2 regions of the Actinotalea sp. genome follow, and region 1 is predicted to be linked to the other one. Evidence: riboswitches for the same ligand, from Rfam matches in the RefSeq annotation. Region 1 holds a riboswitch; the other holds the start of a gene.
The links. A riboswitch is a leader RNA that binds a small molecule or an ion and turns the genes downstream of it on or off. The one in region 1 is predicted to bind cyclic di-GMP.

Region 1 (15,107 bases):
ACGGCCTGACGGTCGTGCTCACGGGCGGCACCCGGACGCCGTCCGACGCGCTCGTCGGGCCGCTCGCGACCCAAGCGCTGTCCTCGCTGCGCGTCGACGTCGCGGTGCTCGGCGTGCACGGGCTGGACCTCGAGGCCGGCCTGACCACCCCCAACCTGCTCGAGGCGGAGACCGACCGCGCACTGGTCGCCGCCGCGAGCCAGCTCGTCGTGCTCGCGGACCACACCAAGTGGGGCGTCGCGGGCCTGAGCCGGATCGTCCACCTCGACCAGGTGGACGTCCTCATCAGCGACGACGCCCTGCCGGCCGAGGCCACGACCGCACTGCGCAAGGTGGTCGGCACGCTCGTCCTGGTCACGGCCCCCGCGCACGACGACGCCGCGACGCCCGGCCACGGCTGACCCCGCCCGCCCACCCGCCACGCCACGCCACGCCACGCCACAAGCCCGCACGCACGCACCACCCGCACCGCACCGCACCCCACGCACCACCCACCGCGACCCGCAGGAGCATCGTGACCAGCCCAGCAGTCCGCCGCACGGCAACCACCCTCGCCGACGGCCGTGACCTCATCTACTTCGACGACACCGAGCCGTACGTCTCGGGCGCTGCCACCCGCCGCCTCGACGACCCGCGCCCTCTGCCGCACCGCTTCGCACCCATCCCCGGCCCGGACGGCGTCGAGCGCCCCGCCACCGGTCCGGAGATGCGCCGCGACCCGCTCACGGGCGAGTGGATCCCCATGGCCTCGCACCGGATGAACCGCACGTTCCTCCCCGCAGCCGACGCGTGCCCGCTCTGCCCCGCGCGCACCAGCGAGTCGGGCACCGCCTACTCCGACGGCGAGGTGCCGGACACGGCGTACGACGTCGTCGTGTTCGAGAACCGCTTCCCCGCGCTCATGGTGCTGCCGGACGGCTCCGCGGAGGGCTGGGACGTCGACGGCGAGCCGCTCTGGCCGGCCCGCCCGGCCGCCGGCCGCTGCGAGGTCGTCTGCTTCTCCTCGGACCACACCGGGTCGTTCGGCGGCCTCACCGCCCACCGGGTCCGCACGATCATCGAGGCGTGGGCCGACCGCACGACGGTCCTGTCCGCACTGCCCGGCATCGAGCAGGTCTTCTGCTTCGAGAACCGCGGCAAGGAGATCGGCGTCACGCTGCCGCACCCGCACGGACAGATCTACGCCTTCCCGTTCACCACCCCGCGCACGGCCGCGATGCTCACCCAGGCGCGCGAGTACCGCGAGCGCACGGGTCGCCACCTGCTGTCCGACGTCGTCGCCGCCGAGCGCCGCGCGGGGACGCGCATCGTCCTGGAGACCGAGCACTGGGTCGCCTATGTCCCCGCCGCGGCCAAGTGGCCCGTCGAGGTGCACCTCGCCCCGAAGCGCGACGTCCTGGACCTGCCGGGCCTGACCGACGCCGAGCGGGACGATCTCGCCGCGGCCTACCTCGAGCTGCTGGGCCGGCTGGACCGCTTCTTCGTCGAGCCCGACGACGGCACGCCCATCCCCCTGCCGTACATCGCCGGCTGGCACCAGGCCGTCGTCGGCGAGGGCCGCGAGCTCGGCCGGCTGCACCTGCAGCTCTTCTCGGTGCTGCGCGCCCCGGGCAAGCTCAAGTACCTCGCGGGCGTCGAGTCCGGCCTCGCCGCCTGGATCAGCGACACCACCCCGGAGCGCATCGCGGCCCACCTGCAGGAGATCCGATGAGCGCGGCTCCCGTCGAGTGGCTCGACTCCTGGGACCGGCCGGTCGGGGCGGCACGCGTCGCCGCGGCGTTCGTGGCCCGCTGGGGCACGGCGCCCGACGGCGTCTGGTCCGCCCCTGGTCGGGTCAACGTCATCGGTGAGCACACCGACTACAACGGCGGGCTGTGCCTGCCGATGGCACTGCCGCACCGCACGTACGTCGCCCTGCGCCGCCGGGACGACGACGTGGTGCGGCTCGCCTCCGCGCAGGAGTCCGCCGCGGGCCTCATCACCCTGGACCTGGCCGAGGTCGGACCCGGGACCGTGACCGGCTGGGCGGCCTACGTCGCCGGGGTGGCCTGGTCCCTGCGTGAGGCCGGGCACCCGGTGCACGGGTTCGACGCCGTCGTGGACTCCTGCGTGCCGTACGGCGCGGGACTGTCCTCCTCCGCGGCGCTGGAGAGTGCGGTGGCCGTCGCGCTCGACGACGTGCACGAGCTGGGTCTGGCGGCGAGCGACGCCGGGCGCGCCCGGCTCGCCGAGATCTGCATCCGCGCGGAGAACGAGATCGCCGGCGCGGCGACGGGCGGGATGGACCAGTCGGCCTCGCTGCGCTGCCGCGCCGGCCACGCGCTGCTGCTCGACACGCGCGACGGCTCCACGCGGCACATCCCGCTGGACCTGGCCACCCACGGGCTCGCGCTGCTGGTCATCGACACCCGCGCCGAGCACCAGCTGGCCGACGGGCAGTACGCCTCCCGCCGCGCCGTGTGCGAGGCGGCGGCGGACACCCTGGGCGTCACCACGCTGCGCGAGGTCACGGACCTCGACGCCGCCCTGGCTCGCCTCGGCGCGGCTCCCGACGCCGACACCGTCGCCCGCCGGGTGCGGCACGTCGTCACGGAGATCGCCCGCGTGGAGCAGGTCGTCGCGCTGCTGGACGCCGATGCCGTGGACCAGCTGGGTGCGGTGCTGAGCACCGCCCACGCCTCCCTGCGTGACGACTACGAGGTGAGCTGCCCCGAGCTCGACCTCGCGGTCGATGCGGCCGTGCGCGCCGGCGCGCTCGGCGGGCGGATGGTGGGCGGAGGGTTCGGCGGCTCGGCCATCGCGCTGGTCCGGCTCGAGGACGCCGAGCCGGTCGCCGCCGCCGTCGCCCAGGCCTTCGCGGACGCCGGGTGGTCGGCGCCGGCGTTCCTCGTCGCGCAGGCTGCCGATCCGGCGGGCCGCGACTGACCTCATCGCTCGGGCACACGGTCCGTACCGGCGGGCCGCGACCGACCTCGCCGAACGGGCACAAGGTCCGTGCGGTCGGGTCCCGGCGTGCCTAGGATGACCTAGGTCATCCTAGGCGGTGACGATCCTCATCCTTGAGAACGATTTCGCCGGGGCCCAGGGGGGTTACGGTCGCTTCGAGACACGCACTCAGGAAGGCACCATCATGTCGTCGCACCCCACCCGGACGTTCGCAGCCGCCGCCGGTACGGCCCTGGTCCTGACCCTGACCGCCTGTGGCGGCGGGACGGCGGAGCCCACCGACGACGAGACGCCGCTCGGCCCGCTCGACACCTACTTCGAGCAGATGTACGGCGACTACGACGAGGACTCCGCCAACGCCCAGATGGCGGAGGTCGAGGAGATCGTCGCCGAGTGCATGGCCGAGCAGGGGTTCGAGTACACCCCGGTCGACTACAGCAGCCAGGGCGGGATGGTCTCGAGCAGCGACGACCTCGACGTCGAGTGGGGCACGCTGGAGTTCGCGGAGCAGTACGGCTACGGCGCGACGACCAACCCCTGGGGCGAGCAGACTCCCGACCCGGAGGCGACCGGCGAGGAGTGGGTCGACCCCAACCAGGAGTACGTCGAGTCGATGTCCGAGACCGAGCAGACCGCGTACTACGCGGCGCTGTACGGCGAGCAGACGTACACCGAGCCCACCGAGGAGGGCGAGGAGATCGAGTACGACTGGACCACGGCCGGCTGCCAGGGCAAGGCCCAGCACGACGTCTACGAGTCCGGCAACGGCATGGACGACGAGGAGTTCACCGCGCTGCAGGAGGAGATGTCGGCGATGTGGGAGGCCTCGATGGCGGACCCGCGCGTGGCCGGCCTCGACGCCGAGTGGGCCTCGTGCATGGCCGACGCCGGCTACGCGGGCCTGGCCGCCGTGTCCGACGCGGAGCAGCAGTTCTACGAGAAGGTCAACGCCGTCTACGACGAGGCGTACACGGACATGGACCCGGAGGCCGGCGAGGACGACTACCTCGCGATCGAGGAGGCCATCCAGGAGCAGCTCTCCGCGCTGACCACCGAGGAGATCGAGACCGCGGTCGCCGACTACACCTGCCGCGACGAGGTGAGGTACACGGAGATCCAGCAGGAGGTGAACTTCGAGTACCAGCAGGACTTCGTCGACGAGCACAAGGACGCGCTGGACGCATGGCTCGAGGCCTACCAGGCCTCGAAGTCCTGATCACCCGCCGCCGTCCGACCTCCCGAGAGGCAGCCCCGCCGATGACGGGCTCGACCCGCACGCTCTGGATCATGGCGCTCGTCGCCGTCGTCAGCCTGGGCGCGGGCCTCGGCCTGAGCCGGCTCATCACGTCGCCGGCCGACGCCGCCGCCCAGGCCGCCGCGCCGGCCGCCGGACCCATCACGGTCCCGGTGGAGCGGCGCGCGCTGGCCAACGACGTCGTGCTGCGCGGCGACGCGATCTACGAGGACCCGGTGAGCGTGGTGCTCGAGACCGGGGACATCGGGGGGCCGGCGATCGTCACCGGCCAGGTGCCCGTGGTGGGTGCGACGATCGACACCGGCCAGGTGATCCTCGAGGTCGCCGGCCGGCCCGTGATCCTGCTCACCGGCGAGCTGCCGGTCTACCGCACGCTGCGCCCCGGTGTCTCGGGGCCGGACGTGCTCCAGCTCAAGGCGGCGCTCGTCGCCCTGGGCATCGATCCCGGCGACGCCTCCTCCGCGGCCTACGACGCTGCGACGTCGTCGGGCGTGGCCGCGCTGTACGCGCGGGTCGGCTACCCGGCCCCCACGGGCGGGGACGACGCCCAGGGCGCGGTCGACGCCGCGAACGCCCAGGTGCGCTCGGCGCAGGACCAGGTCGCCGCGGCGCAGCGCGGGCTGTCCGCAGCCCGGTCCGGCACGCCGCAGTCGCAGCGCGTCCAGGCCCAGGCCGACGTCAACACCGCGCAGGCGGCGCTCAACGCCGCGCGAGCCGCCTGCACGGACCCCACGGCCCCGGAGTGCGACCCCGTGGCCGTCGTGGCGGCCGAGGGCGACCTCGCCGCCAAGATCGCCGTCCGGGACGAGCTCAACGCCCCGGCGGACACCGCCGAGGCCCAGGCCACGCTGTCGGCGGCGCAGCGCAGCCTCACGGACGCCCAGACAGAGCTCGCGAAGGCACGGACCGGCACCCTCACCCCGCTCCCTGCCAGCGAGGTGGTCTACCTCGCGGCGACCCCGCGCCGGGTCGACTCGGTCGAGGTGAGCCGAGGGTCGGTCGCCGGCGGCACGGGCGTCATGAGCGTCTCGGGCGCCACGCTGCAGATCGCGGGTCAGGTGCCCGACGTCGACGCCGAGCTCATCGCCGTGGACTCGGCCGTGACCATCACGCTGCCCGGGGGCGAGGACGTCGCCGGCACCGTGCAGTCCGTCGGCGAGGTCGTGGCAGGGACCGAGCCGACGGCCGGGCGCACGCGCGTCGTCGTCGTGCCCGGGGAGCTGACCCCCGAGCAGCGCGCGGAGCTCCAGGGCGCCAACGTGCGGATGACCATCCCCGTCAGCTCGACCGAGGGCGAGGTGCTGGCCGTCCCGACGGCGGCGCTGACGGCCGGACCGGGCGGCGAGGCGCGGGTCGAGGTGCTCGCGGACGACGGCACCTCCACGCTCGTCACCGTCGAGACGGGGCTGGCGGCCGAGGGGTTCGTCGAGGTCAGCGCCGTGGACGGGACGCTCGAGGAGGGCGACCGCGTGGTGGTGGGCGTGACCGGCACCACGCAGGACGAGGAGCCCACCGACGAGGCGACCGACGAGGGTGAGGGATGACGCTGCTCGACGACCTCGGGGGCTCGGCCGCCGAGCGGTGGGACCCCGAGCACGAGGCGACCGCGGAGCCCGCGTTCACGGGTCCCGTCATCGAGCTGCGGGACCTCACGCGCACGTTCCCCGGAGATCCCCCTGTCCACGCCCTGCGGGCCACGGACCTGCGCGTCGAGCGCGGCGAGTACGTGTCGGTGATCGGACCGTCCGGCTCGGGCAAGTCCACGCTGCTGCACATGCTCGGCCTGCTCGACCGCCCCACCACCGGGGACTACCTGCTGGACGGCGTGCCCACGGGCACCCTGCCCGAGCGGGACCGCGCGGCGCTGCGCGGCGGTCGGATCGGCTTCGTGTTCCAGTCCTTCCACCTGCTCGCCCAGCGCAGCGTGCTCGACAACGTCCTGCTCGCCACCCTCTACAGCGGCGTGCCGCGCAGCGAGCGCCGCGACCGCGCCCTTGCCGCCCTCGACCGCGTGGGGCTGAGCCACCGGCTCGACTTCCTGCCCACCGTGCTGTCCGGCGGCGAGCGCCAGCGCGTCGCCGTCGCGCGCGCCGTCATCGCCTCGCCGCACGTGCTGCTGGCGGACGAGCCCACCGGCAACCTCGACTCCGCGACGTCCGAGGGCGTGCTCGACCTGTTCGACGAGCTGCACCGCGACGGCCTGACCCTGGTGGTCATCACGCACGACGACGCCGTCTCGGCGCGTGCGCAGCGCCGGGTGCGGATCGCCGACGGCGTGCTGACCGAGGTGGGCTGATGGCCCGCGTCCGGCGGCCCGGGTGGTTGCGCCGCCCGACGTGGCTGCACCTGCCCGGCCGGTCGCACCCGTCCGGGCGGCCGGGCGCCGTCGTCCCCCGGGGCAACCCGCTGGACCGGTTCGGCCTGCGGGACCTCGTCGCGGAGTCCGCGCACGGCATCGCCGCCAAGCCGGGCCGCCTCATCCTGACGATCATCGGCACGGTGCTGGGCATCGGGTCGCTCGTGGTGACCATCGGGCTGGCGCAGACCGCGGCCGGCCAGATCGCGCGGCAGTTCGACGCCGTCGCGGCCACCCAGGTGCTCGTCGAGCCGGCCACCAGCCAGACGCAGGGCGGCCGACGCACCACGGGCCGCATCCCGTGGGACGTCGAGGACCGGCTGAGCCGGATCGCCGGGGTGGAGTCCGTCGGCGCCGTGGGGGCGGTGTCGATCGGGGACGTGACGATCACCGCCGTGCCCGTCAACGACCCGTCCGTCGCCGCCTCCGCGCCGCCGCAGGTGCTGGCCGCGACACCGGGGCTGCTCGACGCCGTGCGGGGCGAGGTGGTCACCGGCCGCTTCTTCGACGCGGGGCACGACGAGCGCGCCGACCGGGTGGTGGTGCTCGGGGCGCGGGCCGCGATCCGTCTCGGCGTCAACCGCGTGGACCGCCAGCCGTCGATCTTCATCGGCGAGCGCGCCTACACGGTCATCGGCATCATCGCCGGCGTGCAGCGCCGCACGGACCTGCTCGACGCGGTCATCCTGCCCGTGGGCACCGCGCGCGCCGACTTCGCGTTCACGGCCCTGGAGCAGGCGCACGGCACCATCGCGGTGGGCGCCGGCCCGGTGTTCGACGCGCAGGCCGCGCTCGCGCTCGACCCGACCACGCCGGAGGCGATCACGGTCGAGGTCCCCCCGCCGCCGTCGGCCCTGCGCCAGAGCGTCCAGGCGGACATCAACGCGATCTTCCTGGCGCTGGGGGCGGTGGCCCTGCTGGTCGGCGGGCTGGGCATCGCCAACGTCACGCTGCTGTCGGTGCGCGAGCGGGTCGGCGAGATCGGCCTGCGCCGGGCGCTCGGCGCCAAGAGGTCCGACATCGGCAACCAGTTCCTCGTCGAGTCCGGCGTGATCGGCCTGCTCGGCGGGCTCATCGGGGCGGCGCTCGGGGTGTTCGTGGTGGTCGCCGTGTCCCTGGCCAAGGAGTGGACGCCCCTGCTCGACACGTGGGTGGTGCTCGCCGCCGCCCTGCTCGGCGGGGTGATCGGGCTCGCCGCGGGGACCTACCCCGCGCTCAAGGCTGCCGGGATCGAGCCCATCACCGCGCTGCGCGGCGGGACGTAGGCCGCACGGCGGGCCGGGCCGACGCCGCCGTCAGCGCCCGTACTCGACGAGCTGGAACCGGTCGTTGGGCACCATGAGGTGGTAGCGGCCGTCGAGCCGGGTCAGCTCGCCCGTCACGTCGCCGTCGGCTCCGGGGACGACCACGGGGACCGACGTCTCCTCCTCGGGCAGGTCGAGCGCGTCGACGCCCAGCGCGACGCCGTAGTGGTCCTCGATCGCCGCCACCGTGCGCTGGTTCGCCACGATGCCGGCCTGCAGGAAGGCGACCCCGCCCAGCGCCGCGAAGAGCAGCGGCAGGCCGAACACGCCGACCGCCGCGACGGGCCAGCGACGTTGCAGGGCGTTGAGGGAGTCGATGCCGAGGTTGTCGACCTTGCCGGCCGCGGAGGCCGGGACGGCGATGCAGAAGAACATCACCCCGAACAACCCCGTCGCGACCCAGAACCACGGGACCTCGGTGACCACTGCCGCTGCGACGCCGTCCATGTGCTGCTCCCCCTGAGTGCCGCGCCGACGGTGGGCCGCACCCGGCGACGCGTCGACCGGTCCTCTGCCCGGGACCGTGCTCCGCATCCTGCCACCCGACGACCGGCGGGCGCAGCGCTGCGTGACCTCGGCGGCACGACCACGCCTACGTCGCCTCGTCGTACCGCTCGACCACGCAGACGTCGAGCGCGAAGTCCACCGGGAACCTGCCGAAGAGCAGCCGGCCCGCCTCCGCCGCGGCCGCCCGCACGGCGTCGACCACCTCGTCGGTGCGGTCCGCCGGCGCGTGCACGATGACCTCGTCGTGCAGGAAGAACACCAGGTGCGGGCGCCCGTCCATCCGCAGCAGGCGCCGCCGCAGCGCCGCCATCCAGCACAGCGCCCACTCCGCTGCGGTGCCCTGGACCACGAAGTTGCGCGTGAAGCGGCCCCAGTCCCGCCGACGTCGCCGGGCCTCGCGGGCGTCGTCCGCCTCGGCGCCCTCCGTCGCAGCGGCCAGCACCAGCGCCTGCCACGTCGCTCCGGGAACGGGCGAGGACCGGCCGAGCCAGGTGGAGACCACCTCACCGCGCTCCCCGGCGCGCGCGGCGTCCTCGACGAGCGCGACCGCGCGCGGGAAGGCCCGGGTGAGCTGGGGCATGAGTGCGGCGCTGGCCCCCGTGGTGGCGCCGTAGATGGCGCCGAGCATGGCGACCTTCGCGTGCTGGCGGGTCTCGACGATCCCGGCGTCGACGACCCCCTGGTAGAGGTCAGCCGCTCGGCCCGCCGCGGCCATCGCGCCGTCGGCCGACATCGCGGCGAGCACGCGCGGCTCGACCTGCGCCGCGTCGGCGACCACGAACCGCCAGCCGGGGTCGGCCTGCACCGCCGCGCGGACCTCCTTGGGCAGCTGGAGGGCGCCGCCTCCGCTGGACGCCCACCGGCCGGTGACCACACCACCGGGCACGTAGTCGGGCCGGAACCGACCGTCGGCTGCCCAGGCCTCCATCCACGCCCAGCCGTTGGCGCTGAGCAGCCGGGCGAGCTTCTTGTACTCGAGCAGGGGCGCGGTCACCGGATGGACCAGCTCGCGCAGCTCGTGCACGCGCGTGGACGTCACGTCGAGCCCCGCCGAGCGCAGCGCGCGCAGCAGGTCCGGCTGCGAGTCCGGGTTGAGGCCCGGCTGACCGAGCGCGGTGCGGACCTGCTCGACGAGCTGCTCGAGCCGCGCGGGGCGCCGGCCGGCGGGCTGGCGAGGGCCGAGCAGTCGGGTCAGCAGGGCGTCGTGCTCGGCGGCCACCCACGGCAGGCCGTCGTGGTGCATCTCGGCGGCGATGAGCGCGCCGGTGGACTCGGCCGCGAGCAGCAGGCGCAGGCGGCCCGGCTCGGCGGACCCCGCGACGGCGGCCAGCTGGCGGGTCAGCTCGGCGAGGGGGCCGGGGTCCGCGGCCGCCCGTGGTGCGCCGTCGCTCCCGGCGGGGGGCGTCGCCGCGCGGGCCGGGTCGCTCGAGCCGGTGAGGAAGGCGTCGTCGAACAGGCTGTCGACCCCGTCCGCGGGGCGCACCGGGCGCACGGGGGTGGTCGGCTCGTCCCACGGGCCGTCTGGCGCGACGGCGAGCTCCGAGCCGGCGGTGCGGGCGCTGCGGCGCAGGATGGCGTGGCACAGGCGCAGGTCGTGGGCGCGCTCGACCCGGACGCCTGCCGCGAGCAGCTGCGGGTAGCGGCGCGCCGTGTCGTCCCACACCCAGCGCGGCCGGTCCGCCTCGCGCGCGGCGACGGCTGCGGGCAGGTCGGGCACCGGGAGCTCGGCGCGGCCGAGCGGGGCGCCGTCGTCCGAGCACTCCTGGAGCACGACGACGCCCGGCCGCGCTGCGTCGTCGTGCACGAGGATCCAGGACACGGTCCATTGTCGCGGGCCGGACCGACACGCCTCGCCGGTCGCGCCAGCACCGCCGCTCACCGCCGCTCAGTCGGCCCGGCGTCCCGCGTCCTCGTGGAGCGCGACGAAGATCGAGTACGGGGTGCCGTCGGGATCGGCCGGCAGGTCGGCGAGCTCCTGCAGCAGGGCTCCGAACCTGCGCTGGGCCTCCGCCCACGCCGCCGGGCTCAGCCGCACGCCGAGCCGAGCTGTCGCCACCGTCGCCGGGTCCGCCTCGGCGACCTCCTCGAGGAAGGTCTCGATGAGCACGCGGTCCTGCCCCTGCGGCATCGGGGTGCGCCAGGACTTGCGGGTCGCCAGGTACGGCACCTCGCGCGCACCCCGGGCGCCGCGCCGCTCGGGCTGGGCGGTGAGGAAGCCCCGCGCGGCCAGCGTGCGCACGTGGTGGTAGGTGGTGGCCGGGTCCTTGCCCAGCCGACGCGCGATCTCGCGGTTGGTCCGAGCCTCGTCGAGGCACAGCCGCAGGATGCGCATCCGCAGCACCGAGGCGAGCGCGCGGGCGTCCGCCTCGGCATCGGCCTGCGCGGCGGCGCGCTCCCGCTCGGGGTCGGGAGGTGGTGCACCGCCGGGAGCCCGGCCGGCGGGGACCGGTGCGTCGTGCGCCGAGGTGGCCATGCCGCGATCCTACGACCGATTGACATTGCCCAATCGCTTCGCCATGCTGCCCGGGTGGACCCAGCCCCCGCCCGTCCCCCCTCGCTCGCCCGGCACCCCGACTTCCGGCGGCTGTGGGTGGGCGACGGGCTCGGCCAGCTCGGGGCCCAGCTCACCGCGTTCGCGCTGCCCGTCTACGCCGTGGTGCACCTGGATGCCAGCGCCGGCCAGATGGGCGCCCTCACCGCTGCCGAGTCCGCGGCCTTCCTGCTCATCGGGCTCCCGGCCGGGGCATGGGTGGACCGGATGCGCAAGCGGCGCACGCTCGTGGTCGCGGACCTGGTGCGGGCCGCGGTGCTGGCGGTCGTCGTGGCGGCCGCCCTCACCGGGCACGCGTCGATGCCCCTGCTCTACGGCGCGGGGCTGGTGCTCAGCGCCGCGACCGTCTTCTTCGACGTGGCGCACCAGAGCTACGTCCCGGGTCTCGTGGGCCTGGCGCGGATCGTCGAGGGCAACGCCAAGCTCCAGGCGACGGCGTCCGTGGCGCAGGTCGCCGGCCCGGCGCTCGGCGGGATGCTGCTGCGGTTCGTCGCAGCTCCGCTCCTCATCGCCGTCACCGTCGTGACCTATGTGACCTCGGCACTCGCCGTCGGGCGGATCCGGGCCGTCGAGACGCTGCCGTCACCGGCGGACCGGCGGCCGCTGCGCACAGAGATCGCCGAGGGGCTCCGGTTCGTCGTGCACCAGCCGCTGCTGCGCCGGATCGTCGCGTGCACGTCGATCGGCAACCTCGGCGGCGCCGTCGGCGGGGCGCTCACCGTCCTCTACGCCCTGCGGGTGCTCGGCCTCGACGAGGTCGCGCTCGGCGTCGTCTTCTCCGCGTCGTCGATCGGCGGGCTGGCGGGTGCCGTGCTCGCCGACCGCGTGGCGCGCCTCATCGGCGAGGGCCGGTCCATCCCGGTCAGCGCGCTGCTGTTCCCGGTCGCCTTCGCCCTGACGCCCCTGGCGGCACCCCTGGCCGGTGCCGGCGTGCCGGCGCAGCTGACGCTCGTGGTCGGCGGCGTCCTGTTCAGCTTCGGCGTCGTCGTCTACAACGTCGCGCAGGTGAGCTTCCGTCAGCGCCTGTGCCCGCCCGCCCTGCTGGGGCGGATGAACGCCTCGGTGCGGTTCATCGTCTGGGGCACGCTGCCCCTCGGCGGGCTGCTGGGCGGGTGGCTCGGCACGCACCTGGGCGTGGTGCCCACGCTGTGGGTGGCGGTGGGGCTCACGGCGGCCTCGGCGCTGCCGGTGGTCTTCTCGCCGCTGATGCGGATGCGCGACCTCGCCGTGCCCGACAGCGCCCAGCCGGGACGCGCCGAGCCGGAACTCTCCGCGCACGACGACGTCGCGCGGTGACCGCACCCGTCAGAGGTCGTACCGCACGACGAACGGTGCGTGGTCGCTGAAGCGCTCGGCGTAGCTCGCGGCACGGTCCACCGTCGCCTCCCGCGCGAGCTCCGCCAGCCCCGGGGTCGCGACCTGGTAGTCGATCCGCCAGCCGGCGTCGTTGTCGAAGGCCTGCCCGCGCCAGGACCACCACGTGTACGGGCCCGGCACGTCGCCGGCCAGGGCGCGCCCGAGGTCGACCCACCCCTGGTCGGCGAACCAGCCGTCGAGGTAGGCCCGCTCGCGCGGCAGGCAACCGGCGGCCCCGCGGTTGCCGTGCGAGTTCTTGAGGTCGGCGTCCGTGTGCGCGATGTTGAGGTCGCCGCCGACGACGGCGTGCGCGCCGGCCGACCGCAGCGCGGCCAGGCGGGCGGTCACCAGGTCGAGGAAGGCGTACTTCTCGTCCATCGAGGGCGTCTGCGCCGTGCCCGAGTGGAGGTACGTCGAGACGACGGTGAGCGTGCCGCCGCCGGGCAGCTCGAGGTCGGCCTCGACCCAGCGGCCCGAGTTGGTGGCCACGCCGTGGTCGAGCCCGATGCGCACGGCGCTCATCGGCAGCCGGGAGGCGATCGCCACGCCGGCGCGCCCCTTGGTCATCGACTCGCTGTGCGCGAGATCCCAGGCCGGCGGCGTGAGGAGCTCGCCCACCATCTCGTCGGGGGCCCGCACCTCCTGCAGCAGCACGACGTCGGGCTGACGGACGGCGAGCCAGTCGGCCATGCCGCGACGGAAGGCCGCGCGGATGCCGTTGACGTTGACGGTCGCGATGGTGAGCACCGCGTCATCCAACCCCATCCCGCCGACGACGACGGACGCCGCCCAGTCCGTGGGGACTGCGCGGCGTCGGTCGACGCACCACCCGACGCGCCGGCGGTCGGGCCGTCGGTGCGGTCGCCAGCGGGCCGGTGCTGCGCGGACGCCCGCGCTCAGTGCTGCGCTGACGCCTGGGACGGGACGGCGCCGAGCAGGCCGCGGATCTCGCGCTCGGAGAAGCGGCGGTGCCCGCCGAGCGTGCGCACCGTGGAGATCTTGCCCGCGTCGGCCCAGCGCGTCACCGTCTTGGGGTCCACGCGGAAGAGCATCGCGACCTCGCCGGGTGTGAGCAGGGCCTCGACGGTCGCCGTGGTGACGGGACGGTGCGGAGCAGGAATGGTGCGCATGAAGGATTCCCCTAAGTCGTTCGGTAGCTGGGCTGCCCACGTGGGGCCCCTTGGCTTTGCGTCCCCGCCTCACGGCGAGTTTGCCCTTGTCGCTGACAGGAGGCCCTCCGGGTGTCCGGCGTGGCCTCCACATCTGACATCGGGCGCAAACCGGACATCCTTGAGGAAGTTCTGGTGTGACCTGCGTCACATCTCGCACGACGCGAGGCGACCGCCCTGACGTCGCTGCGCCGGCCGCCCCCGGTGGGGCGGCCGGCGCGGACGCGTGGGTGCTCCGCTCAGGCGGGCAGGGGGACCTGGGTCGGCACGACGGCGAGCAGGGTGCGGATCTCCCGCTCGGAGAACCGGCGGTGGCCCCCGAGGGTGCGCACCGTCGTGATCTTGCCGGCGTTGGCCCAGCGGGTCACCGTCTTGGGGTCGACCCGGAACATCTGGGCGACCTCGTTGGGGGTCAGCAGCGGGTCGATGTCCACCGCCGGCACCGGACGGCGAGCCGTGGGCGCGGCCGACGCGGCGACGGGGGCAGGGGGGAGCTGCGACGCGGGACGCAGGGTCGCGAGCGGGCGTCGCTGTGAAGGCGTGGTGCTCTGCATGGGGATGCCTCTCGTCGTTCGGCAGCTGGGCTGCCCCGTCGGGCCCCTGGCTTTGCGTCCCCGCCTCGCGGCGGGTTTGCCCTTGTCGTTGACCGAAGGCCCCGACCGGACGAACCCGGCGAAGCCTTCACACCAGACATCGGGCGCAAACCGGACATGCTTGAGGCAGGCCTTGTGTGATCTGGATCACATCGGAGGGCCGGGTGGGGGCCACCGTGGCACCCGCCCGCGCCGGGTCAAGGCCCGGGCCTGGGCCGAACCCACCGCTGCCGGCTCAGCCGACGGCGCGCTCCGCGGCCTCGACGACGTTGGCCAGCAGCATCGCGCGGGTCATGGGGCCCACCCCGCCGGGGTTGGGCGAGAGCCACGCGGCCACGTCGGCGACGCCGGCCTCGACGTCACCGACGAGCCGCGCCCGGCCGCCGGCCGGGTCGGCGACGCGCGACACCCCGACGTCGAGCACCACGGCTCCCGGCTTGACGTCGGCGGCCCGGACGATCCCCGGCACCCCCGCCGCCGCCACGACGACGTCCGCCGTGCGCAGGTGGGCGCCGAGGTCTGCCGTCCCGGTGTGCGTCAGCGTGACCGTCGCGTTGTGCTCGCGCCGCGTGAGCAGCAGGCCGATCGACCGGCCCACCGTGGTCCCGCGGCCCACGACGACGACGTGCCGGCCCGCCACCGAGATCCCGTACCGCGCGAGCAGCTCGAGGATCCCGCGCGGGGTGCACGGCAGCGGCGAGGTGACCGGCTCGTTGACCCGCAGCACGAGGCGCCCGAGGTTGGTCGGGTGCAGGCCGTCTGCGTCCTTGGCGGGGTCGATCCGCTCGAGCACCGCGTTGGTGTCGATGCCCTTCGGCAGCGGCAGCTGGACGATGTACCCGGTGCACGCGGGGTCCGCGTTGAGGCGGTCGACGGCGGCCTCGACCTCGGCCTGGGTGGCCGTGGCCGGCAGGTCCTCGCGGATCGACGCGATGCCCACCTCGGCGCAGTCGCGGTGCTTGCCCGCCACGTACGCCTGCGAGCCCGGGTCCTGGCCCACGAGCACCGTGCCGAGCCCCGGGGTGACGCCCCGCGCCCGGAGCACCACGACGCGCTCGGCCAGCTCGGCC
Region 2 (12,943 bases), on a different contig from region 1:
ACTACCTCGCAACGCCGCGCGCGGTGGCCCTGGGACGCGTCGCGTCGCGTCGCAACACGGGGCCGCACGACCTCGTGCTCCCGGACGGGCTGGCGGAGGCGTACATCGACGGGTTCGAGGTGCCGACGGCGGCCGAGGGCCCGCTGCGCATCCTGACGGGCGCCGACGACGACGGCGCGGTGGGGCGTCCGGCGGGCTGGTAGTCTCGTGCACCGCCCCGGCCCGCGTAGCTCAGGGGATAGAGCGTCTGCCTCCGGAGCAGAAGGTCGTAGGTTCGAATCCTATCGCGGGCACCGTCTGACCTGCGGAGACGTCGATCCGCGCCACGTGCGGGCCACAGCGGGGCGAGCAGCGGCGCCGGGTGATCACCAGCGCCCGTCGTCGCCACGACGCTCGCCGGGTGAGGCGTTGCTCGGGCGTGCTCTGCACGTGCGGGGTTGGAGTGGTCGCGGGACGACGTTCCCCCACGACGTCGAGGTGCGAGGACTGCTCGCCGAGGCGTACCGACGGGACCGCTGCTCACCGCGGCAGTCCGATCGGCGCTCACGCCGGTGGACGCGGCGGAGGCTGCGAAGGAGGAGATGTGGCACGACCAGGCCAACGTGGGTCCGGTGGCGCGCGCCCTGACGTCGGCGCCCAGCGCCGCCGCGCCCCGCGTCCCGCCGAGCAGGGGATCATCCCGGTGCTCGCCGAGGTGGCCCGCGAGGTCGACAACGCCGTGCAGCGACCGCCGACGCGTCCGGTGGTGCGCACGAAGTTCCAGGTCGTGGCGCTTCTCGTGCGCGAGGAGCGCGCCCGGGTGATGGCCGACGGTGGCCCGACCGAGTCGCGGCGCGCCAACCAGCTCAAGCGCCTCGACGGGGTGGCGACCCTGCTGGCCAGGACCGCTGCCCGCGACACCTCGCTGCTCGAGCTGCTCGCCGAGGACGCCAGGGTCTCCGACGCCGCGCGAGCCTTCAAGGCGACCCTGATGCGCGCCGGCGGGCTGGAGCCGCCCGAGGAGCCAGCACCCGCCGCGCCGGCCGCACCGGCGCCCGGCGCCGAGACCCAGGTGGTGCCCCGGTCGGTGGTCTCGCGCCAGCTCGCGAACCCGTTCCTCGCTCCGGACTTCGAGGCCGCGGCCGCACGGATCGCCACGCGGGCGCGCCGACTTGCCGGGTGGGAGCTGCTCGAGCCGCTCTTCCGGTCCTTCGAGCACGCCGCCACCGGCGCTCCCGCCTGCATGGCGCTGCCCGAGGCCCGCTCCGTGCCCGTTCCCCACGGCCGGGAGCTGATGCCGCACCAGGCCCAGGTCGTCGCGGCCACGGCCCGCGGCCATCGCACGTTCCTGCTCGCCGACGAGCCCGGGCTCGGCAAGACCGCCCAGGCGCTGCTCGCCGCCCAGGTGGCCGACGCCTACCCGCTGCTGGTCGTGGTGCCCAACGTGGTGAAGACGAACTGGGCGCACGAGGTCGGCCTGTGGACGCCGCAGCGGCGGTCCACGGTGGTCCACGGCGACGGCGACCGGGTCGACGGGTTCGCGGACATCGTGATCGTGAACTACGAGCTCCTGGACCGGCACGTCGGCTGGCTCGGCGACCTCGGCTTCCGCGGCATGGTCGTCGACGAGGCGCACTTCATCAAGAACAAGGGCTCCCAGCGCTCCCAGCACGTCCTCGCGCTCTCCGAGCGGATCCGCGAGCGCGCCGCCCGGCCGCTGCTGATGGCGCTCACCGGCACCCCGCTGATCAACGACATCGAGGACTTCCGGGCGATCTGGCAGTTCCTCGGCTGGATCGACGACACGAAGCCGCTCGGCGCGCTGCAGACCGCCCTCGAGGACACCGGGCTCACCCCGGCCGACCCGGGGTTCTCCGCGGCCGCGCGGGCCAGCGTGATCGACATGGGCATCGTGCGCCGCCGCAAGGTCGACGTGGTCGCCGACATCCCCGCCCGCCGGGTGGCGGACCTGCCGGTCGAGCTCGACGGCGCGGCCGGCCGCTCGATCCGTGCCGCCGAGGCCGCGCTCGCCCGCCGGCTGGTCGGTCGCTACCGGTCCGCCGTGGAATTTCGCACCGGCGGCGGCGTGGTGGACGGTGTCGACCATGAGCTCGCTCGCCGGGTGGCGGCGGCGGAGCTCAAGGACTCGAGCTCGCAGACCGGTGGCGAGAACGTGTTCACGATGGTCCGCCGGATCGGCCAGGCCAAGGCCGGTCCGGCCGCCGACTACGCCGCGCAGCTCGCCCGCAGCGTCGGCAAGGTGGTGTTCTTCGCCAAGCACGTCGACGTGATGGATCAGGCAGAGCAGACCTTCGCCGATCGCGGCATCCGCTACGCCTCGATCCGCGGCGACCAGACGCGCACGGTGCGCGAGAAGAACATCGCCGCGTTCGTCAACGACCCTGACGTGTCGATCGTGGTGTGCTCCCTCATGGCGGCGGGCGTGGGGCTGAACCTCCAGGTCGCCTCGAACATGGTGCTGGCCGAGCTGTCCTGGACCGACGCCGAGCAGACCCAGGCCATCGACCGGATCCACCGGATCGGCCAGGCCGAGCCCGTCACCGCGTGGCGGATCATCGCGGCACAGACCATCGACGCCAAGATCGCCGAGCTGATCGACAGCAAGTCGGGGCTGGCCGCCCGGGCGCTGGACGGGGCGCGGGACGAGGACGTCACCTCGTCCACGGACGTGCAGCTCGACGCCCTGGTGGGGCTGCTCACCGACGCGCTCGCCGCCGAGGGCGTGGCCTGAGCCTCCGGACGACCACCACGCCGGACTGCCCGCTGCACGGTGGGCGCCCGGTGACGCCGACCGTTCGCACGGCGGCCTGTGCAAGGCTCCCGTCATGAGCGACCACACCGAGGTTCAGAGAGTCGCGGCCTACGGCGTGGCCATCGACGAGGACCGCGTCCTGCTGGTGAGGGCCAGCGCCACGTCGCACTTCGCGGGGGCATGGTCCCTGCCGGGAGGCGGCGTCGACCACGGTGAGCACCCGGCGGACACGGTCGCGCGGGAGTTCGGCGAAGAGACCGGGTTGGCGGTGCGGATCGATGGACCGTGCGCGGTCTTCAGCGACGTGGTGGCCATCCCGTCGAAGACCCAACGGCTGCACTCGGTGCGGCTGTGCTATCCCGTCAGCGTCGTCGGCGGCAGCCTTCGCGACGAACGCGACGGGTCCACCGATCTGGCCCGGTGGGTTCACCTCGGTGAGGCCGCCCGGCTCCCAGCGATCGCACCCTTCGTGACAGCAGCCATCGAACGCGCCTGACGTCCTCGGCACGCGGACGCGGGCGAGGGGTCTCGCCGCCTCAGCCACGCCCCGCACCCCTCGGCCCGCTGTGACCTCGGCCAGCGTCTCCGTTGCTAGCGTCTGTCCCGATGGACATCCACGAGCTGCTCGAGGCCTACCTCGACCGTCAACCCGAGCCCAAGCAGGCCGACCTGCGGCAGGTTCACGCGCGCATGCTGGCGGAGTTCCCCGGGTGCAGGCTGTGGTTCCACGACGGCACCAACGAGGGTGGCAAGGTCGTGGCCAACCCCAGCATCGGCTATGGCGTCTCCACCATCCACTACGCCGACGGGTCGTCGCGGGACTTCTACCGCATCGGCCTCAGCGCGAACACCACCGGCATCTCGGTGTACGTGCTCGGTCTCGACGACAAGACCTTCCTGGCGCGCACCTACGGCCCCTCGATCGGCAGAGCCAGCGTCACGGGGTACTGCATCAGGTTCAGGCGCCTCGACGGCATCGACGCCGAGGCCCTCCACGCGGCCATCCGACACGGGATGACCGTCGATCGGACCGGTTGAGCGCAGCCATCAGCGTGGTCGCGCCACTCGACCCCGTGCGGGAAGCGCGCGCCCCGTGCCCACCCGCGGGAGTTCTTCAGCCTGAGGCGTCGATCCGCCGGCATGCCTCGACGAGCGCCGCGATGTCGCCCTCGATCGCGGTCAGGTCGTCACCGACGATGGCGCTGTCGGCGGCCAGCGCGTCGCGGACGTCGGCCATGTCGTCCCGGACGACCGACAGGTCGTGCGCCAGGCCGTCGTACTCGTGGTCGGCCGCGGCAGCCGTGTCGGCGGCCCCCCGGAGGATGTCGACCCACTCGGCAGCCACGCCAGGGCTGAAGGAGGAGGAGTCCTGGCCGGATCTACCGATCACTGGCACTGTCCCTGCCGTCGCGCAGGCCAGCCGGGCCTGTTCACCCGGCGAACCTGTCTGAGCACCGCACCCGGCCACGAACGCGCCGATGACCAGCCATGTCGTGACGTGCCCCACCCGCATGGCGCCACGCTAGCGGCCTGCCTCGAGGAACGGCTGGTACATCAGGAGGGCCTGGTTCGCGGCCACCAGCTCGTCGCCCACCTCGACCCCGTCGGCGTCCCGCACCCGGCGTCGCACGACGTTGTGCCGCAGGAAGACCCCGGGGGCGTCGTGGGTGATGACGTGGTGCGCCTCGTAGAGCTCGTACGTCCAGGGCACCGGGGCGTCGGCCGTCCAGCGTCCCTCCAGGTGCGTCGCCGTCACCCGAAGGTCGAGGCGGAAGGTCGCCGTCGTCCCGTTGCGCACCTGCAGGTCCAGGACGGGCCACGCGCACGTGGCGCCGCTGCCGAACGGCTGCGTGCGGCCGGCGTCGGGGAACACGTCGTAGCTGTGCCGCCAGCGCTCGGTGACCGTCAGCGGCGTGTGCAGCGTCATCCAGTAGAGGAGGTTCGTCGCCTGGCACATGCCGCCGCCCACCCCCCGGGACAGCCGGCCGTGGTCGAGCACCAGCCCGTCGCGGAAGCCGCGCCGGCGGGTGGGCGCACCCACGTGCTTCCAGAACGAGAGCGTCTGCCCCGGCCGCACCAGCAGCCCGTCGAGCCGCGCCGCGGCCAGGCCGAGGTTGACCGCCTTGCCACGCTGCAGCACGGGGTCCAGCCCGGCCAGGTCCCGCACGAGGGGCGTCGCGTGCTCCGCCACCGCGTGCTCGTGGCCGTCGAGCGGGCCGCGGGAGAGCCGCAGGTCCCCCGCCCGCCGCCACTGCACCTCGCGTCGCACCCGGCGCACCGCTGGCGCCACCCAGCCCCTGACGACCGCAGCCCCCGGCACCATCTCGCCCCCTCGCGACACCGCAACGCTAGCGCCCGCCCGCGACCGTGCGAGAGTGCTGGGTGTCCCCCCGGTCCGGCGGGACGCCCCGACCCGCCCCTCCCGGAAGGACGCCCCCATGGACGCGCAGCAGCTCAAGGTCGCCGTCGTCGGCACCGGCGCCTGGGGCGAGCAGCACGCGCGCCTGTTCGCCCAGCGCCAGGACACCACGCTGTGCGCCGTCGCCGGGCGCGACCCCGGGCGTACCGAGGCGCGCGCCCACGCCTACGGCGCGACGCCTTACACGGACGTCGACGCGATGCTCGCGACGGAGCAGCCCGACCTCGTCACCGTGTGCCTGCCCAACGAGGCGCACTTCGCCCCGACGATGCACCTGCTCGGCACCGGGGTGGCGCTGCTGGTCGAGAAGCCGCTGGTCTTCGACCTGACCGAGGCCGACGCCCTGCTCGCCGCGGCGTCGGAGCGCGGCACGTTCTTCTCCATCAACCTCAACCACCGCTACGCCGAGCCCGTGCAGCTGGCGCACCGCGCGATCGCCGACGGCACCCTCGGCGACGTCGTCTTCGTCACCTGGCGGTTCGGCGGCGAGCCCAACTGGGGCACGTCCCCGCACGGCAACCTCATCGAGACCCAGGTGCACGGGCTCGACATGATCGAGCACCTCTGCGGACCGATCACCTCCGTGATGGCCCAGATGTACGACGGGACGCGGCCGGGCACGTTCACGACGGTCGCCGTCGCGTTCGAGCTCGCGGGCGGCGGGGTCGGCACGCTGCTCGGCACCTACGACTCGTCGTACGCCTACCCGGACACGCACCGGCTCGAGGTCAACGGCACGCTGGGCAGGGTGGTCGTGGAGGACACCGTGCGGCGGTTCAGCCTGTCGCTCGCGGGTGACGAGACCGCCCGGGTGTGGCAGGCCGGGTACTTCGACGACGAGGCGCGCGGCTTCCACCGGACGTTCGACCGGCACGTCGACGCCGTGCTGGCGGCCCTGCGCGCCGGGGAGGCGCCGCCCGTGCACGCGCGGGCCGGACGGCGCGCCCTGGAGCTGGCGCACGCGATCATCCGCTCAGCCGAGCAGGGCGTGCGGATCGTGACGGCCCCGACCGTCTGAGGGCCTGCCGACCGACGTGCATGCCGTCCGAGGGGCATGCCGTCCGAGGCATGCCGTCCGAGGCATGCCGTCCGAGGGGCACAGCGGCCGGTCCGGCCGGCGAGCGTCGCCGTCGGGCACCCCGGGAACGGCGACGGCCCGCCGGCCGGAGCCGACGGGCCGTACGGGTCGATCGTGGGGCGGTCAGTCCGCCAGGCCGCGCGGCGCCGGGACGCCGGCGAGCAGGCTGCGGACCTCGGCCTCGCTGTAGCGGCGGTGCCCGCCGAGCGTGCGGATGGCCGAGAGCTTGCCGGCCTTGGCCCAGCGCGTGACCGTCTTGGGGTCGACGCGGAACATGCTGGCGACCTCGGAGGGGGTCAGCAGGCTGCCGCGCGCGTCACGCACGGGGCCGGGGGTGAGGGTGTGAGGCGACATCTGCGCGTCCTGTCTTTCGGTTGGCCCGGCCGACCACGTGGGTCCCGATGGCTTTGCGTCCCCACCTCGCGATGGGTTTGCCCTTGTCGTTGACAAGGACAGGGTTACACAATCCGGACATCTGCGCAAAGGACCTCGGTCGATGCGTATCGTTTTCACCCACTCGTACCAACCGTCCCCTGTGTCCCGGCTCGCGTACCGTCGAGGGATGTCACCGCCCGCCCTCGTGCCGTTCGACCCCCGCAGCCTCGAGGCGCTCACCCCCGCCGACCTGCGGGCGCGCGGCAGCCTCAAGTGGACGGCCGTGACCACCGAGATCGCCGCGTGGGTTGCCGAGTCCGACCTCGGCACCGCGCCGGCGGTGACCGCTGCTGCGGTCGCGGCCGTCACCGACGGCCTGACGGGCTACCTGCCGCCCGCGCCACGCGCTGCCATGGCCCAGGCCTGCGCCGACTGGCACCACCAACGGTACGGCTGGGACGTGCCCGCCCGCTGGGTGCACCCCGTGGCGGACGTGCTCGAGGCGCTGCACGTGGCCGTCGAGCACTTCTCGCGGCCGGGCTCCGCCGTCGTGGTGCCCACCCCCGCCTACATGCCCTTCCTCACCGTCCCGCGGCAGTGGGGTCGCGACGTGGTCCAGGTCCCCATGACCACCGACGGCGGACGCCCCGTCCTGGACCTCGAGGCCATCGACGCGGCGCTCGGGGCGGGCGGCGGCCTCGTGACCCTCGTCAACCCGCACAACCCGACGGGCCGCGTGCACACCCGCGACGAGCTGGCCGCGCTCGGCGCCGTCGTCGAGCGGCACGGCGCCCGGGTGTTCGCCGACGAGATCCACGCCCCCCTGGTCCACACCGGGCACCGGCACGTGCCCTACGCCTCGGTGTCGGCGGCGACCGCGGCGCACACGATCACCGCGACCTCCGCCTCCAAGGCGTGGAACATCCCCGGCCTCAAGTGCGCCCAGCTCATCGTGTCCAACGAGGCCGACGCCGCGACGTTCGAGCCCGTGTCCTTCCTCGCCACGCACGGCGCGTCGACGCCCGGGGTGCTCGCCAACGCCGCCGCCTACCGCGAGGGTGGCCCGTGGCTGGACGGCGTCCTGGACTACCTGGCTGGCAACGCCACGGCGCTGGCCGACGTGCTCGCCGAGCACGCCCCGGCGGTCCGGTACACCCCGCCGGAGGGCACCTACCTCGCGTGGCTGGACCTGCGAGCTGCGCTCGCGGGCCACGACCTGCCCGTGGGCCGGTGGCTCGCCGAGCATGCCGGGGTCGAGGTGGTCGACGGGATCCGGTGCGGCCGGGTGGGGCTCGGCTTCGCGCGGCTGACGCTGGCGATGCCACGACCGCTCGTCGTGGCGGCCGGGCGACGGATCGCCGCGGCGCTCGCCGAGGCCTGACGCGACGACGGGCGCCGCCCCCGCAGGGGTGGCGCCCGTCGTGCGCGCCGCGGGGCCCGGCAGGCGTCAGCCGCCGGTGATGGCCGTCGGCGTCCCGGCGTGCGTGATCTCGATCCGCCGGGGCCTGGCCTCCTCGGCGACCGGGATCGTCAGCGTGAGCACGCCGTCGGCGTAGCGGGCCTCGATGGCGTCCAGCGCCAGGCCGCGGCCGAGCGTGAGCTGACGCACGTACGTGCCGGTGGGCCGCTCACGGACGAGCCACTGGAGCTCGCCGTCGGGCTGGGCGGTGCGCTGGGCGCGCAGCGTCAGGGTGCGGTCCTCCACGCCGACGTCGATGCTGCCGGGATCCACCCCGGGCAGGTCGACGTGCGCGACGTAGTGGTCGCCGACCCGGTACAGGTCCATCGGCATCGCCGGCACCTGGGCCATGGCCGTCTCACGCATCGGGCCGAGCAGGTCGTCCATCCAGCGGGCGCTGCTGGCAAAGGGGTCGAAGCGGGTAGCCATCGCGGTCCACCTCCTCACGAGGTGCCCCGGACCCTCCGGGGCACGGTTCGCCCCGTCCGGAGCCCGGTGGGCCCGGCGGGCGGCTACACCACCAGTGTTAGCACTCTCGCGCGTCGAGTGCCAGTCTTCGCCCGGACCCGGGACAGCCGAAGGTCCCCGTGCCAGACTCCCAAGGACCTTTGGCACACGATTTTTCGGTGATGGCGACCTAGCGTCAACACCGGGTCAACGGCGATCCTCCACCTGTCCAGAAGAACCGGGAGATGCCCGTGAGCACACGCGCAGCACGAAGCAAGGCCGCAGACGACGTCATCGACGCACCGGCCGTGCCCGCCTCGCCGATCGACGCCCTCGTCGCCGGAGCCACCAAGGCCCTGGCCGCCTACGCATCGTTCACCCAGGCCGACATCGACCACATCGTCAAGAAGGCGTCGGTCGCGGCACTCAACCAGCACGGCCAGCTGGCCAAGCTCGCGGTCGAGGAGACCCGCCGCGGGACGTTCGAGGACAAGGCCGTGAAGAACATCTTCGCGTGCGAGCACGTGACGAACTCCATGGCGGAGCTCAAGACCGTCGGCATCATCTCGCGCGACGACCTCAAGGGCATCGTCGAGATCGCCGAGCCGGTCGGGGTCATCTGCGCGATGGTCCCGGTCACCAACCCGACCTCGACCGCGATCTTCAAGTCGCTCATCGCGCTGAAGACCCGCAACCCCATCATCTTCGCGTTCCACCCCTCGGCCCAGGAGTGCTCGATCGCGGCCGCGAAGATCGTGCGCGACGCGGCCGTCGCCGCCGGCGCCCCCGAGCACTGCATCCAGTGGGTCACCGAGCCCTCGATGGACAACACCAACGCGCTGATGAACCACCCGGGGGTGGCGCTCATCCTGGCCACCGGCGGCAACGCGATGGTCAAGGCCGCCTACTCGTGCGGCAAGCCGGCGCTCGGCGTCGGCGCCGGCAACGTGCCCGCCTACATCGAGAAGTCGGCCAAGCTCAAGCGGGCCGTCAACGACATCGTCATGTCCAAGTGCTTCGACATGGGCATGGTCTGCGCGTCGGAGCAGGCAGCGATCATCGACACCGAGATCTACGACGAGGCGATGGCCGAGTTCTCCCGCCTGCACGCCTACCTCTGCACCCCGGAGGAGAAGGCCAAGCTCGAGCGGCTCATCTTCGGCGTCGAGGCCCGGGACGCGAACTGCGCCGGCGCCAAGCTCAACGCCTCCGTGGTGGGCCAGAGCCCGCAGTGGATCGCCGAGAAGGCCGGCTTCACCATCCCGGCCGACGCCTCGATCCTCATGGCAGAGGTGTCCGAGGTCGGCCCGTCCGAGCCGCTGACCCGCGAGAAGCTGGCCCCCGTGCTGGCGATCCTGCGCGCCGAGAGCACCGAGCACGGCATCAAGCTGGCCGAGCAGATGGTCGAGTTCGACGGGCTGGGTCACTCCGCGGCGATCCACTCCCTCGACGAGAAGCTCGTCGAGGAGTTCGGCGCCCGGGTCAAGGCCACCCGCATCATCTGGAACTCGCCCAGCTCGCACGGCGGCATCGGCGACATCTACAACTCGTTCATCCCGTCCCTGACCCTCGGCTGCGGCTCGCACGGCCGCAACTCGGTCTCGAACAACGTCTCGGCGGTCAACCTGGTGAACATCAAGCGGATCGGTCGTCGCAACAACAACCTCCAGTGGTTCAAGGTCCCGGCCAAGACGTACTTCGAGCCGAACGCCATCCGCTACCTCGCGGACATGGCCGACATCCACCGCGTGACGATCGTCACCGACGCGACGATGACCAAGCTCGGGTTCGTCGACCGGATCCTGGACGTGCTGGCCCGCCGGCCCGAGAAGATCTCGCTGCAGATCATCGACAACGTCGAGCCCGAGCCGACCATCGCCTCGGTCGACAAGGGTGCCGAGCAGATGCGCGAGTTCGGCCCGGACACGATCATCGCCCTCGGCGGTGGCTCGCCGATGGACGCCGCCAAGGTCATGTGGCTGCGGTACGAGCACCCGGAGATCGTCTTCGCCGACATGCGCGAGAAGTTCTTCGACGTCCGCAAGCGTGCGTTCAAGTTCCCGACGCTCGGTGAGAAGGCGCAGCTCGTCTGCATCCCGACCACCTCGGGCACGGGCGCCGAGGTCACGCCGTTCGCGGTCATCACCGACCAGAAGACGGGCGTCAAGTACCCGCTCGCCGACTACGCGCTGACCCCGACCGTCGCGATCATCGACCCGGCGCTGACCGGCAAGATGCCCGCGTCCCTCGCGGCCGACTCCGGCTTCGACGCCCTGACGCACGCCACCGAGGCCTACGTCTCCGTCTACGCCAACGACTTCACCGACGGCATGGCGCTGCAGGCGATCCGCCTCATCTTCGCCAACCTCGAGGCGTCGGTCGTCGGCGGCGGCGCGGCGGTCGAGGCCCGCGAGAAGATGCACAACGCGGGCACGATCGCCGGCATGGCCTTCGGCAACGCGTTCCTGGGGATCGTGCACGCCATGGCGCACACGATCGGCTCGAACTTCCACCTGGTGCACGGCCGGACCAACGCGACGCTGCTGCCGCACGTCATCCGGTACAACGGCACCATCCCCACGAAGTTCAACAGCTGGCCCAAGTACGAGCACTACGTCGCCCCCGAGCGCTTCCAGGAGATCGCCAAGACCCTCGGTCTGGCGGCGAGCACCCCGGAGGAGGGCGTCGAGTCCTACGCCCGTGCCGTGGAGGAGCTGCGCGACCGCGTGGGCATCCCCCGCTCGTTCGCCGCGCAGGGTGTCTCCGAGCAGGCCTTCATCGGCAAGCTCGACGACCTCGCCATGCGGTCGTACGAGGACCAGTGCGCGCCCGCCAACCCGCGGATGCCGATGCTGGACGACATGAAGGACCTCATGACCGCGGCGTACTACGGGACGTCGCTGCAGGACGTGCGCTCCCGGCGCACGGCGGCAGGAGCCGCGGAGGAGCCCGCCCAGGAGGCTGACTCCGCGTCCTGACGCACGGGTGTGCCCCGCTCGGTCGCGCGAGCGGGGCACACCTGTGTCCGGGCACCTGTGTCCGGGCACCTACGGCTCGGGCGCGCCGCAGGGCGGGCACACTAGGGGGACCGACCCGAGGAGTGCACCATGCGGACCCGCCCGACCCTCGCCGTGACCGCGGCCCTCACCCTGACCGCCGCACTCGCCCTGACCGCCGTGCTGGCCGGCTGCGACGCCGTACCGGTCGATCTCGACCGGATCGGCGAGCAGGTCCAGCAGGGCGTCGACGACGCCCGCGGTTCGCTCGACGACCTCCAGGGCGCGGTGCAGGACGCGGCCGGCCTCGACGAGGCGGCCCGCACCGCGGTGCAGGGCGCCGCGACGCAGGCGGAGGAGGCCCTGGCGCAGGCGCGCGCCGCCGTCCAGGACGGCGCGACCCCGGAGGCGGTCGACGAGGCCCGCGCGGCACTCACGGAGGCCAAGGCCGCCCTCGCTGCGGCGACCGAGGGCGTGCCGGAGAGCCTCAGGGGTGTGCTCGACGAGCTCGCCGGCCAGATCGACGGCGTCATCGCGGGGCTCGGCGACGCCGGCTGAGCCTGCGGCGTCACGGCGTGCAGGGCGCCGCGCCACGGACGACCTGGGCCCTTCGGTGCGTCCCGTCGGGCGTCCGGCGGATACGGTGGCCAGGTGACGAGCCACGCCCCAGCACCCCTGTCCGGCCACCAGATCGAGCTGGTCCTGGACGACCAGCAGGCGACGATCACCGACGTCGGCGCGAAGGTACGCCGGTACGCCGTCGGCGGTCGCGACGTCTTCACCCCGTTCCCTGCCGACGTGCCCGCGCCCGCCGGTCACGGTGCCGTGCTGGCGCCGTGGCCCAACCGGATCCGCGACGGCCGCTACACGTTCGAGGGCGTCGAGCGCCAGCTCGACCTGTCCGAGCCCGCGCTGGCGACCGCGCTGCACGGGCTCGTGATGTGGCAGCGCTGGACCGTGGCGCCGGTCGAGGACACGGCGCACGCGACCGGCCAGGCCACCACCCTCGAGGTGCGGACCTCACCGAGCGGCGGCTACCCCTTCGACCTCCTGCTGCGCGTGACGTACCGCCTCACCGCCGCGGGCCTGCACGTCCAGGCGTCGGCGACCAACCTCGGCGAGCACGTGGCGCCGTACGGGATCGGCTTCCACCCGTGGCTCTCCCCCGGCGACGCGTCGCTGGACGAGTGCACGGTGCGGCTCGACGCGCGCACGCGCGTCCTCGTCGACGAGCGGCTGCTGCCCGTGGGCACGGCGCCGGCCGAGGGCGACTTCGACCTGCGTGCGCCGCGCTCGCTGCGCGGCCTCGACCTCGACGACGCCTACGTCGACGTGCTGCGGGACGCTGACGGTCTGTCCTGGATGCACCTGAACGGCCCGGACGGCCGGACGGCCGCCGTCTGGATGGACGAGTCGA

Region 2: another riboswitch for cyclic di-GMP. It lies ahead of PKY62_RS06000 (BldC family transcriptional regulator); the one in region 1 lies ahead of PKY62_RS00470 (BldC family transcriptional regulator).

The regions. Positions count from the first base shown of each region.
Region 1 is NZ_DAORSQ010000002.1:16,615-31,721, reverse strand. It holds gene PKY62_RS00535 (DeoR/GlpR family DNA-binding transcription regulator) at 1-401, shown strand, start outside; gene galT (galactose-1-phosphate uridylyltransferase) at 515-1,711, shown strand; gene galK (galactokinase) at 1,708-2,925, shown strand; gene PKY62_RS00520 (hypothetical protein) at 3,131-4,162, shown strand; gene PKY62_RS00515 (hypothetical protein) at 4,204-5,745, shown strand; gene PKY62_RS00510 (ABC transporter ATP-binding protein) at 5,742-6,497, shown strand; gene PKY62_RS00505 (ABC transporter permease) at 6,497-7,822, shown strand; gene PKY62_RS00500 (hypothetical protein) at 7,853-8,308, opposite strand; gene PKY62_RS00495 (bifunctional 3'-5' exonuclease/DNA polymerase) at 8,454-10,187, opposite strand; gene PKY62_RS00490 (ArsR/SmtB family transcription factor) at 10,254-10,841, opposite strand; gene PKY62_RS00485 (MFS transporter) at 10,896-12,215, shown strand; gene PKY62_RS00480 (exodeoxyribonuclease III) at 12,225-13,040, opposite strand; gene PKY62_RS00475 (BldC family transcriptional regulator) at 13,172-13,405, opposite strand; cyclic di-GMP riboswitch class I at 13,425-13,500, opposite strand; gene PKY62_RS00470 (BldC family transcriptional regulator) at 13,684-13,887, opposite strand; cyclic di-GMP riboswitch class I at 14,016-14,089, opposite strand; gene PKY62_RS00465 (bifunctional methylenetetrahydrofolate dehydrogenase/methenyltetrahydrofolate cyclohydrolase) at 14,273-15,107, opposite strand, start outside.
Region 2 is NZ_DAORSQ010000037.1:943-13,885, forward strand. It holds gene PKY62_RS05960 (P-loop nucleotide/nucleoside kinase family protein) at 1-203, shown strand, start outside; tRNA gene PKY62_RS05965 (tRNA-Arg) at 221-293, shown strand; gene PKY62_RS05970 (DEAD/DEAH box helicase) at 584-2,731, shown strand; gene PKY62_RS05975 (NUDIX hydrolase) at 2,826-3,248, shown strand; gene PKY62_RS05980 (DUF1801 domain-containing protein) at 3,359-3,790, shown strand; gene PKY62_RS05985 (hypothetical protein) at 3,867-4,265, opposite strand; gene PKY62_RS05990 (VanW family protein) at 4,275-5,075, opposite strand; gene PKY62_RS05995 (Gfo/Idh/MocA family protein) at 5,191-6,189, shown strand; gene PKY62_RS06000 (BldC family transcriptional regulator) at 6,373-6,603, opposite strand; cyclic di-GMP riboswitch class I at 6,620-6,695, opposite strand; gene PKY62_RS06005 (MalY/PatB family protein) at 6,812-8,005, shown strand; gene PKY62_RS06010 (Hsp20/alpha crystallin family protein) at 8,072-8,512, opposite strand; gene adhE (bifunctional acetaldehyde-CoA/alcohol dehydrogenase) at 8,782-11,508, shown strand; gene PKY62_RS06020 (hypothetical protein) at 11,638-12,084, shown strand; gene PKY62_RS06025 (aldose 1-epimerase family protein) at 12,178-12,943, shown strand, end outside.